3 regions of the Ralstonia sp. GX3-BWBA genome follow, and region 3 is predicted to be linked to each of the others. Evidence: predicted binding sites of a transcription regulator. Region 3 holds the regulator's gene; each other region holds the start of a gene.

Region 1 (3,426 bases), on a different contig from region 3:
AGCCTCGAGCGCCGCCGTGACGCCCTGCGCGCCAGCCGCGAACAACTGCGCCTGGTGGCCGACAACGTGCCCGCGCAGCTCAGCTATGTCGACCCCGACGGCATCGTCCGCTTTGCCAGCCGCACGCTGCTCGAAGCCTTCGGCCGCAATGAAGATGAGACGCTCGACCGCCATGTGCGCGACATCTACACCCCCGAGGACTACCGCGCGCTGCTGCCCTACATGACGGAGGTGCTGGCCGGTTACCCGGTGCAATTCGAGATCCAGTCCGTGCGCACCGGCGTGCCCCGCTACCTGAGCGGGCACTACTTTCCTGACTACGATGATCGCGGCACGCTGCGCGGCTATTTCTCGGTGCTGCAGGATCTGACGGCCCGCACCAGCGCCGAGCTGGCCCTGGCGCGCAGTGAACGCGCACTCAAGCTCGTGCTCGACAACGCGCCGCTGCTGGTGTCGCACATCAACCCCGACAGCGTCTTCACCTTCTGCAACGTCACGCATGCGCGCTGGCTGCAGCGCACGCCCGAGGAGGTCTGCGGCCAAACGCCGGAACGGGTGTTCACGCCGGGCACGTACGCCTTGCTGGCACCGTATCTGGTGCGCGCCCAGCGCGGAGAATCCGTCCAATTCGAGATCACCGCGCCGTGGTACGAAAAGCCGCACACCGCCGGCCCGCGCAGCCGCACCCGGCATTTCCGCGGCCAGCTCGTCCCCGATGCCGGAGAAGCGCGCGACGGCCGCTGCGGTTTCTACGCCTTTGTGCAGGACGTAACCGAAGCCAAGCGCAGCGAGATGGAGCTTTCGCGCATGGCGCGCTTTGATGCCCTCACCGGCCTGCCCAACCGCTACGAACTCTACGAGCGCCTGCGCGCCGCGCTGGAACGCCGTCAGCGCCTGCCCGCGCCGCTGGGCGTGCTGTATCTGGACGTGGATCACTTCAAGCACATCAACGACACCTACGGCCACGCCGCTGGCGATGCCGTGCTGGTGGAGGTCGCGCACCGCCTGCAACGTGCCGTGCGCCGCACCGACACCGTCGCCCGCCTCGCAGGTGACGAGTTCATCATCCTGCTCGACCCGATCGACGCCCCGGATGATGCGCTGCACACCGCGCAGAAGATCGTTGGCGCGATCCGGCCGCCCATCAATCTGTCGAGCGATACCGTCCTGCACGTCACGACGAGCATTGGTGTCGCCTGCCCGGGCTCCGAAGTGCGTGACCCAGACGCCGCCCTGCGCGAAGCCGATCGCGCACTTTATTGGGCTAAGTCACGCGGCCGCAACACGGCGGCATAGTCGAGAACCGATAACCCCCGCCACGGTCTATGACTGGACATGACACGCTTTTTGTTGCGTCGCAAACATCACACTATCGATGGATACACCTTGATTTACGGGAACTATTAACCGGACAAAAATGTCCTATTAGCACTCATCCGGTTGGAGTGCTAAGATGCCTTTCCAAACCTCCACTGGATTTCGACAGGAGTCCTGAGTGAACGCAGTCATCCCCGTGAATACCGTTTCCGCAATCGCCACCCAGCCGTCCGGCAACGCCGGTAATGGATGGGCGCTGGCGTTCCCTGGCAATCTGGGCAACATCGACGCCTATATCCAAAGCGTCAACCGTGTGCCGATGCTGTCGGCCGAAGAAGAACAACGTCTGGCCCGCGAATATCGCGACAACGACAATCTCGATGCCGCCCGCCGTCTGGTGCTCTCGCACCTGCGTCTGGTGGTGTCGATCGCCCGCGGCTATCTCGGCTACGGCCTGCCGCATGCCGACTTGATCCAGGAAGGCAATATCGGCCTGATGAAGGCCGTCAAGCGCTTCGACCCGGATCAGGGCGTGCGTCTTGTCTCGTACGCGATGCACTGGATCAAAGCCGAGATGCACGAGTACATCCTGAAGAACTGGCGCATGGTCAAGGTGGCCACCACCAAGGCCCAGCGCAAGCTGTTCTTCAACCTGCGCAGCCACAAGCAGGACGCGCAGGCGACCTTCACGTCGGATGAGATCGACGCCGTGGCGGCCGAGTTGAACGTCAAGGGCGCAGAAGTGCGCGAGATGGAAACGCGCCTCTCGGGCGGCGACATCGCGCTCGAAGGCCAGATGGACGACGGCGAAGAATCCTTCGCTCCGATCGCCTATCTGGCGGACACGCACAATGAGCCGACCCGCGTGATCGAAGCGCGTGGCAACGACCGTATGCAAAGCGAAGGCATCGAAGCCGCCCTCGCCAAGCTGGACGACCGCAGCCGCCGCATCATCGAAGCCCGCTGGCTGAACGTGAACGACGACGGATCGGGCGGCTCGACGCTGCACGAGCTGGCTGACGAGTTTGGTGTGTCAGCCGAGCGCATTCGACAGATCGAATCGGCCGCGATGAAGAAGATGAAGGGTGCACTGCAGGCCTTCGCCTAAGCTGCCCGCCTCCGCCATAAAAAAGCCCGCCAAACTGGCGGGCTTTTTCTTTGTGCGACGATCGAAGATCAGTCGGCGAGCAATTGCTTGATGTCGTGGGCGATCGGCTCGGGGCCCTGACCGTGCTTGATGAACAGGCGCAGGTTGCCCTTTGGATCAAACATGTAGCTGCCGGCGGTGTGGTCCATGGTGTAGTTGTCGGGCGAACTGCCCGGCACCTTGCTGTAGAACACTTTGAAGTCGGACGCGACCTTCTTCAGTTCAGCTTCGTTTGCCGGACGCAGGCCGATGAAGCGCGGATCGAACGCGGGCACGTATTTGGCCAGCAGGTCTTGCGTATCGCGCTCCGGGTCGACGGTGACGAACAGCACCTGGACGCGGTCGGCGTCCTTGCCGAGGGTGTCCATCACTGCGCGCAGTTCGGCCAGCGTGGTCGGGCAGACATCGGGGCAATGCGTGTAACCGAAGAACATGACGACGACCTTGCCGCGGAAATCCTCGAGCGTGCGGCGCTTGCCGGTGTGGTCCGTCAGCGAGAAATCGGTGCCGAAGCTCTTGGACCCGGTGATGTCGAGGTTCTTGAAAGCGGGCTTGTCGCTGCACGCCGTCAGCGCCATCACGGTGACGGCCAGCATGGCGAAGAGCGCGGCGCGGAAGTGTCGGAAAGAAAGCATGGTCATCGTGTTGGAAACAGACCGCCTAGCGTAACGCCAACGGCACATGCTTGCTGGCGGCCCTGTGCGTCACAGCGCCGCGCTTTGCATGAGCGCGGGGCCGAACTTGAAGTAGTGGTCCACCAGCAGTGCGGCAAACAGGATCGACAGGTAGATGATCGAGTAGCGGAAGGTCTTCTGCGCCAGTGCGTCCGAATACTTGCGGTACATGCGCCACGCATACGAGAGAAAGCCGAAACCGAGCACCAGCGCCGTCGCCAGGTAGATATAGCCGCTCATGCCGTAGACGAACGGCAGGATGGTCGCGGCGATCATGATGAGCGTGTA
Region 2 (3,426 bases), on a different contig from region 3:
GACGGCGGCGGTCTTCAGGATGCCACGGATGTTGTTGACCACCAGCGTTGCCAGGGCTTCGCCTTCAACGTCTTCAGCGATGATCAGCAGCGGACGGCCAGCCTTGGCGACTTGTTCCAGCACCGGCAGCAGGTCGCGGATGTTGCTGACCTTCTTGTCGAACAGCAGCACGAACGGGTTGTCCAGCTGGACAACTTGCTTTTCCGGGTTGTTGATGAAGTACGGCGACAGGTAGCCGCGGTCGAACTGCATGCCTTCCACGACGTCCAGCTCGTCGGCCAGCGACTTGCCGTCTTCCACCGTGATCACGCCTTCCTTGCCGACCTTGTCCATGGCTTCAGCGATGCGCTGGCCGATGGATTCGTCGCTGTTGGCCGAGATGGCGCCAACTTGAGCGATTTCCTTGCTGGTGGTCGTCGGCTTGCTGATCTTCTTCAGTTCTTCGACGGCAGCGCCGACAGCCTTGTCGATGCCGCGCTTCAGGTCCATCGGGTTCATGCCGGCGGCAACGTACTTCATGCCTTCGCGCACGATCGACTGAGCCAGCACCGTTGCGGTGGTGGTGCCGTCACCGGCGTTGTCGCTGGTCTTGGAAGCGACTTCCTTGACCATTTGCGCGCCCATGTTCTGCAGCTTGTCCTTCAGCTCGATTTCCTTGGCGACCGACACACCGTCCTTGGTCACGGTCGGGCCACCGAAGCTGCGCTCCAGCACCACGTTACGGCCCTTCGGGCCCAGGGTCACCTTGACTGCGTTGGCGAGAATGTTCACGCCTTCGACCATCTTGGCACGTGCGGCGTCGCCGAACACTACGTCTTTAGCTGCCATCTTGAGAATCTCCGAGATCTTTGGATGTTGCCTACACCGGGGGAATCCGCCGGGCAGACAATGAGGATTGGTTTACTGGTAAGCCGATGCGACAGAGCGCCCGCTTACTTCGCCACCACGGCCATGATGTCTTCTTCGCGCATGACCAGGACTTCCTGACCATCCACCTTGACGCCTTGGCCGGCGTACTTGCCGAATAGCACGCGGTCGCCGACCTTCACGTCCAGCGCGATCGCATTGCCCTTATCGTCTTTCTTGCCCGGACCGACGGCCAGCACTTCGCCTTGATCCGGCTTTTCAGCGGCGGCGTCAGGAATGACGATGCCCGAAGCGGTCTTCGTTTCGTTGTCCAGGCGCTTCACGATCACGCGATCATGCAAGGGACGCAGGTTCATACAAACTCCTCAATGCAAAGTGAGTGTTTATTCACAAAACGCGCCGCGGGACGCGGCGCATCGGGAAAGCATCGGGGGTGGAGGCATTGTTAGCACTCCTGCCCGGCGAGTGCTAATTATAGGGACGGGGTATTACGATTTCAAGAAGGGGGGGCGGCTGATGTCGAGATTCACTCAACGCTGAACTTTGTTCACTCAACTCTGAACTCCATCGCGCCCTCGCTCGACCTCTCCCCGGAGAATCCCTTTTCCATCAATAGGTTGTTGGATGTGGCGTGGCCGAGACTGACCCGCAATAGAACAGCGGAACGCACTAGGAAAGAAGCTCTGGCAAGCTCAGCAACCTTTTCGGAAAGTCATTTTGTGCATCATGGCGCACAAGAAATATTCCCCTACACATCGAGCCCACGCGGGCCACCGACACTCGGGTAAACAAGGAGGCCCAGCTCGGCCACTTTCCAGTTACCGCCCTCGGCAGCGCTTAGGTCTTACTCGCAGCCATCGCCGAGTGCGCTGACGCAAGACCAACAGAGAGCACTGGATGTGTCCGAGATATGCGTGCGGGAGGCCTGGAGCAATACCACGGCCGAACCGTGGCACCTGATCGCGGTTCGAAGCATTGCCCAGCTTGTGAGGGTGATGACGTTTGACCCGGAGGGCGCGTACGCCCATGTCATGGAGGGGCTAGCTGCAAGGGTGACGACGACGGATCAGGCCCGACCTTTGATCACCACGCTGATCCAGATCAGCCAGCGCGGGATTGCCTGCTTTCATTCCCGGACTGCGCGGTAGTCCACCCCACGCCCATACGCGCCTGCGTAAATCAGCTGCCGAACAGGATTGCCTGGGCGAGCCAAGTGTGACTGATTCGATCAAAAATTAGCCGTACCCTCAGAGCATGCCGCTTCACCCAGGTCCAAAAGCAGTACTGAAAGCGCACGAGACGGCGCCCGCTCGGCTTCCACACAGCGGAGCAAGATCAGGGTAAACATTGATCGATTCGGTCATTTTGTGGATTACAATGACTGAACCGATCGATGCCAGAGGTATTCACCGTGCATCCCTCCGGTCCAAGCTGACCCACGGGCCACCGGCCCACCACACAAGGATGTGCAACATGACCGCGTCGTTCAAAGGGATCGTCCCAGCTCTGATTACCCCGATGACCCTGACGGAAGACGTGGATGAAAACGGTTTGCGCGTGCTGGTCGATCGTCTAATCGATGCGGGCGTCCACGGCCTCTTCGTGCTCGGCACCAACGGCGAATTCATCGCGCTGAGCGAAGAAGAGAAGCTGCGCATTGCCCGCATTACCGTCGAGCAGGCGCGCGGCCGCGTGCCCGTGGTGGCCGGCACCGGCGCCTATGCCACGCGTGACGTGATCGCGCTCAACCACAAGATGCAGGACGTGGGTGTGGATGCCGTGTCCGTCATCACGCCGTACTTCAACGGCGCCACGCAGCCCGAACTGTTTGCGCACTACGAGCAGATCGCGCGCGCCACGTCGCTGCCGATCCTGCTGTACACGATTCCGGCCAAGGCCGGCGTGACGCTGACCGTCGACACCGTGCGCCGGCTGGCGGATATCCCGAACATCCGCGCCATCAAGGACAGCGGCGGCGATTTCGACCGCCTGCTGCAACTGATCAACCTGCGCCGCGACGACTTTGCCGTGTTCACCGGCACCGATTCAATGATCCTGTGGACGCTGATTGCCGGTGGCGATGGCGCTGTAGCTGCCACCACCAACGCCGTGCCGCACGTGGTGATGTCGATCTGGAATCAATTCCAGGCAGGCAACATCCCGGCCGCACGCGCCGCACAGGAATCGCTGCGTGCGCTGCGCGATGCGTTTGCGCTCGGCACCATGCCCGTGGTGCTCAAGACCGCCGCCGAGATGCTCGGCATGCCCGCCGGCCCAGCACGCTCGCCGGCCAAACCGCTCGACGCCAAGAGCCGCGAACGCTTGGCCGAAGCCCTTGCCATCTATCGCGCCGCACTGAACGTCGCCTGAGCCTCGTCCGCCCCCACACCGTCAAACGTCATGTCCCAGACCTATCACTTCCAGACCGTCAAGCACATCGTCCACGGCGCCGGCAGCCTGGCGCTGCTGCCCGAGAAGCTCGCTCTGCTCGACGTATCCGTCAAGCGCATCGCCCTCATCACGCAGCCGGTGATGGAACAGAACGGCGTGATCGGCCGT
Region 3 (3,426 bases):
CCAGCTCTTGCAGTGCAGCTCGGTGCCGCGCGGGGCGCGGATTTCGCGCGAGGCGTCGTAGCGCGGGTCGTTGGTCAGGTGGGCAGCGTTGGTCGGGGCGTTCATGTGAGGTCTCCTGCGAACTCCTTTGTCATGGAGCGCATCTTATGTTGTATATACAACTTAGGCAAGAAAACTTTACAAGCTAAGAGCAAACCCTGATGATGACCACCATCCGCACATCACATCGGCCGCCCAAACCGCACCGCAAGCCACGTCCATGCCACACGACCCGTCCGCCAGCACCCCCGCCTTCCAGCGCATCAAGGAAGACATCCTCATGCGCATCCGCAGCGGCGAGTGGCAAGAAGGCGAAATGATTCCGGGGGAGACCACGCTCGCGCAGACCTTTGGCGTGTCGCGCATGACGGTCAACCGCGCGCTGCGCGAGCTGACCGCCGAGCAGATCCTCACGCGGGTGCAGGGGTTGGGAACGTTCGTCGCGCAGCAGAAGTACCAGGCAACGCTGGTGGCCATCCGCAATATCGCTGAGGAAATTGCCGCACGCGGCCACAGGCACCGTGCGGAACTGCACAAGCTCGAACGTGCACGCGCCAACGATGCGATGGCCGCATCATTCGGCGTGCCGGTGGGGCGTGCCCTGTTCCATTCGCTGATCGTGCACTTCGAGAATGACCTGCCGATCCAGGTGGAAGACCGCTGGGTGAATGCCGAGCTGGCCCCCGACTATATGCAGCAGGATTTCACGCAGACCACGCCAAACGCCTACCTCATGCGTGCCGCCCCGTTGCAGGGCGTGGATTACGGCATAGAGGCCCGCCTGCCTCCGCGCGAGATCGCCGAAATGCTGCAGATGGATGTGCGCGAACCGTGTCTGATGCTACGACGCAAGACGCTATCGCAAGGCCAGGTCGCATCGCTGGCGACCATGTGGCACCCGGGTGGGCGGTATCAATTCACGGGCAGTTTCTGAGCGCGTCGTTGCGCTACATCATGACCTTGCCCCTGGGCGCGGACGAGAATGCTCGAAAGGATGCGCGGCGGCTTATGCCGATATGCCCAGCCCGCTACCTCACTCCACACCCGGCCCAGGAGAGCACTGTCATGAGCGGCATGCCCGAATTCAAAAGCGTGGTCAAAGATGTGTCTGCGCACATGCGCAGCTTGCGCGAATCGCAGCCGGAGTTGATGACGGCATTCAGCCAACTGGCGGCAGCCGGCACAAAAGATGGCGCACTGAGCAAAAAGACCCGAGAACTGGTGGCGCTGGGAATAGCCATCGCCAGCCGCTGCGACGACTGCATCGGCTTCCATGTCCAGGCGCTGGTCAAGCTCGGCACAACCCGTGCCGAACTGGAAGAGGTACTGGGAACAGCCGTCTATATGGGCGGCGGCCCTTCGATGATGTACGCCACGCATGCGCTGGCGGCGTTTGAGCAATTCTCGGCCTGAGACATTGGCGGGCCGCTTCGCCCGCTGCAGGCTACGCTGCCTCAATACTGGCTGAGTGTGCTGGACAGCAGCTTGGCCGTGATATCCACGATGGGGATCACGCGCTCATACGCCATGCGCATCGGCCCGATCACGCCCAGCGTGCCGACGATCTTGCCGTCCACCTCGTACGGCGCGGTGATGACCGCCATGTCTTCGTGCGGCACGAGACTGCTCTCGCCGCCAATGAAGATCTGCACGCCCTCGGCGCGGCTGGATACGTCCAGCAACTGCAGCAATCCGGTCTTCTGCTCGAACACAGCAAAGAGCCGGCGCAGCTTGTCCATGGACGAGGACAGGTCTTCCACCTCCAGCAGCTTGCGCTCGCCCGAGATGACGACCGGTTCTTCCTCCGACACGGCACTGCTGCCCGCCTCCACGGCCGCCTGCATCAGCGCGGTCATGTCGGCCTGCAGCGCAGACAACTCGCCGCGCAGGCTTTCGCGCACCGCATCGAACGTTTGGCCGCCGTAATGCGCGTTGATGTAATTGGCGGCTTCGACCAATTGCGACGGGGTGTAGGGCGTATCGGTATGGATGATGCGGTTCTGGACGTCGCCTTCGGGCGTGACGACGATCAGCAGGATGCGGGACTCCGACAGCCTCAGGAATTCGATCTGCCGGAACGCATGCGTGCGTCGCGGCGTCATCACGATGCCGGCAAACTGCGAGAGGTTGGACAAGGTTTGCGCCGCCGCCGCAATCACCCGCTGCGACGATTCCGAGCCATGCGACGCCATCTGCGTGCGCACCTGCTCTGCAATCGCGCCGACCATCTGCTGCGCCATGCGGTCGTGCGTGCTCAGCACATCCAGCGGGCTGGCCGTCAGCATCGTATCGACAAAGAGGCGATAGCCACGCGGCGTCGGCACGCGCCCGGCCGAGGTGTGCGGGCTGGCGATGAAACCCATCTCCTCCAGGTCGGACATCACATTGCGGATGGTGGCCGGCGAAAGATCGAGCCCCGAATACTTCGACAAGGTGCGCGAGCCCACGGGCTGGCCCTCGGCGATATGCCGTTCGATCAGGGTCTTGAGAAGGATGGTTGCGCGCTTGTCCATGATTCTTCAATTTTACGCAAAATCGGCGCCAATCTACGGGTGATGTCGGCGTTTCTCCACTAAACACGCGCCGACGTGGCGACGGCCATATCGATATGGTGTAATGCGCGCATGTCGATTCCCCCGTCCGCCGTGGCCCCGCAAGCTCCCGCCGCCTCGCCTTCGCCTGTTTCGCCTTTCAAGACCGTTGCGCTGGTCGGCCGGTATTCGGCCGCCAACATTGCCGGCCCCCTCATGGAACTGGCGTCGTGCATTGCCGGGCGCGGGCATGACATTGTGTTCGAGCGAGACACGGCGCTCAACATAGGCGTCCAGGATTACCCTGCCCTGCCGCCCGAAGAGATGGCACGCCACGCCGATGTGGCCGTCGTGCTCGGCGGCGACGGCACGCTGCTCGGCATCGGGCGCCACCTGGCCGGTGCCAGCGTCCCCGTGATCGGCGTCAACCACGGGCGGCTCGGCTTCATGACCGACATCCCGTTCGACGACGTGCACACCGTGCTGCCCGACATGTTATCGGGCCGCTACGAGGCCGAAACCCGCACGCTGCTGCAGGCCCAGGTCGTGCGCGACGACGAAGTCATCTTCTCCGCCCTCGCCTTCAACGACGTGGTGGTCAACCGCTCGGGCACCTCGGGCATGGTGGAGCTGGCCGTGTCGGTCGACGGCTTCTTCATGTACAACCAGCGTTCGGACGGCTTGATCGTTTCCACGCCCACGGGCTCGACGGCGTATGCACTGTCTGCGGGCGGGCCGATCCTGCATCCGGCGCTCTCGGGTCTGGTGCTGGTGCCGATCGCACCGCACTCGCTGTCGAACCGCCCGATCGTCATTCCGCAAGACGCGGAGGTGGTCATCCAGGTCACCAGCGGGC

The links. Region 3 encodes HrcA, which represses chaperone genes, less so after heat shock. Its sites were predicted from a motif close to TTAGCACTCNNNNNNNNNGAGTGCTAA; they were not measured.
Region 1: a site for HrcA is predicted at 1,426-1,452, ahead of rpoH (RNA polymerase sigma factor RpoH). Genes of this name have one in related genera too.
Region 2: a site for HrcA is predicted at 1,313-1,339, ahead of groES (co-chaperone GroES). Genes of this name have one in related genera too.

Annotation. Positions count from the first base shown of each region.
Region 1 is NZ_QMKS01000010.1:12,188-15,613, forward strand. Features, by position in the region: gene DOD19_RS13485 (diguanylate cyclase) at 1-1,296, shown strand, start outside; gene rpoH (RNA polymerase sigma factor RpoH) at 1,496-2,425, shown strand; gene DOD19_RS13495 (SCO family protein) at 2,494-3,099, opposite strand; gene cyoE (heme o synthase) at 3,169-3,426, opposite strand, start outside.
Region 2 is NZ_QMKS01000009.1:895,893-899,318, forward strand. Features, by position in the region: gene groL (chaperonin GroEL) at 1-828, opposite strand, end outside; gene groES (co-chaperone GroES) at 933-1,223, opposite strand; gene dapA (4-hydroxy-tetrahydrodipicolinate synthase) at 2,341-3,237, shown strand; gene DOD19_RS11845 (iron-containing alcohol dehydrogenase) at 3,268-3,426, shown strand, end outside.
Region 3 is NZ_QMKS01000004.1:60,369-63,794, reverse strand. Features, by position in the region: gene hutU (urocanate hydratase) at 1-105, opposite strand, end outside; gene hutC (histidine utilization repressor) at 260-973, shown strand; gene DOD19_RS01995 (carboxymuconolactone decarboxylase family protein) at 1,105-1,452, shown strand; gene hrcA (heat-inducible transcriptional repressor HrcA) at 1,494-2,552, opposite strand; gene DOD19_RS01985 (NAD kinase) at 2,664-3,426, shown strand, end outside.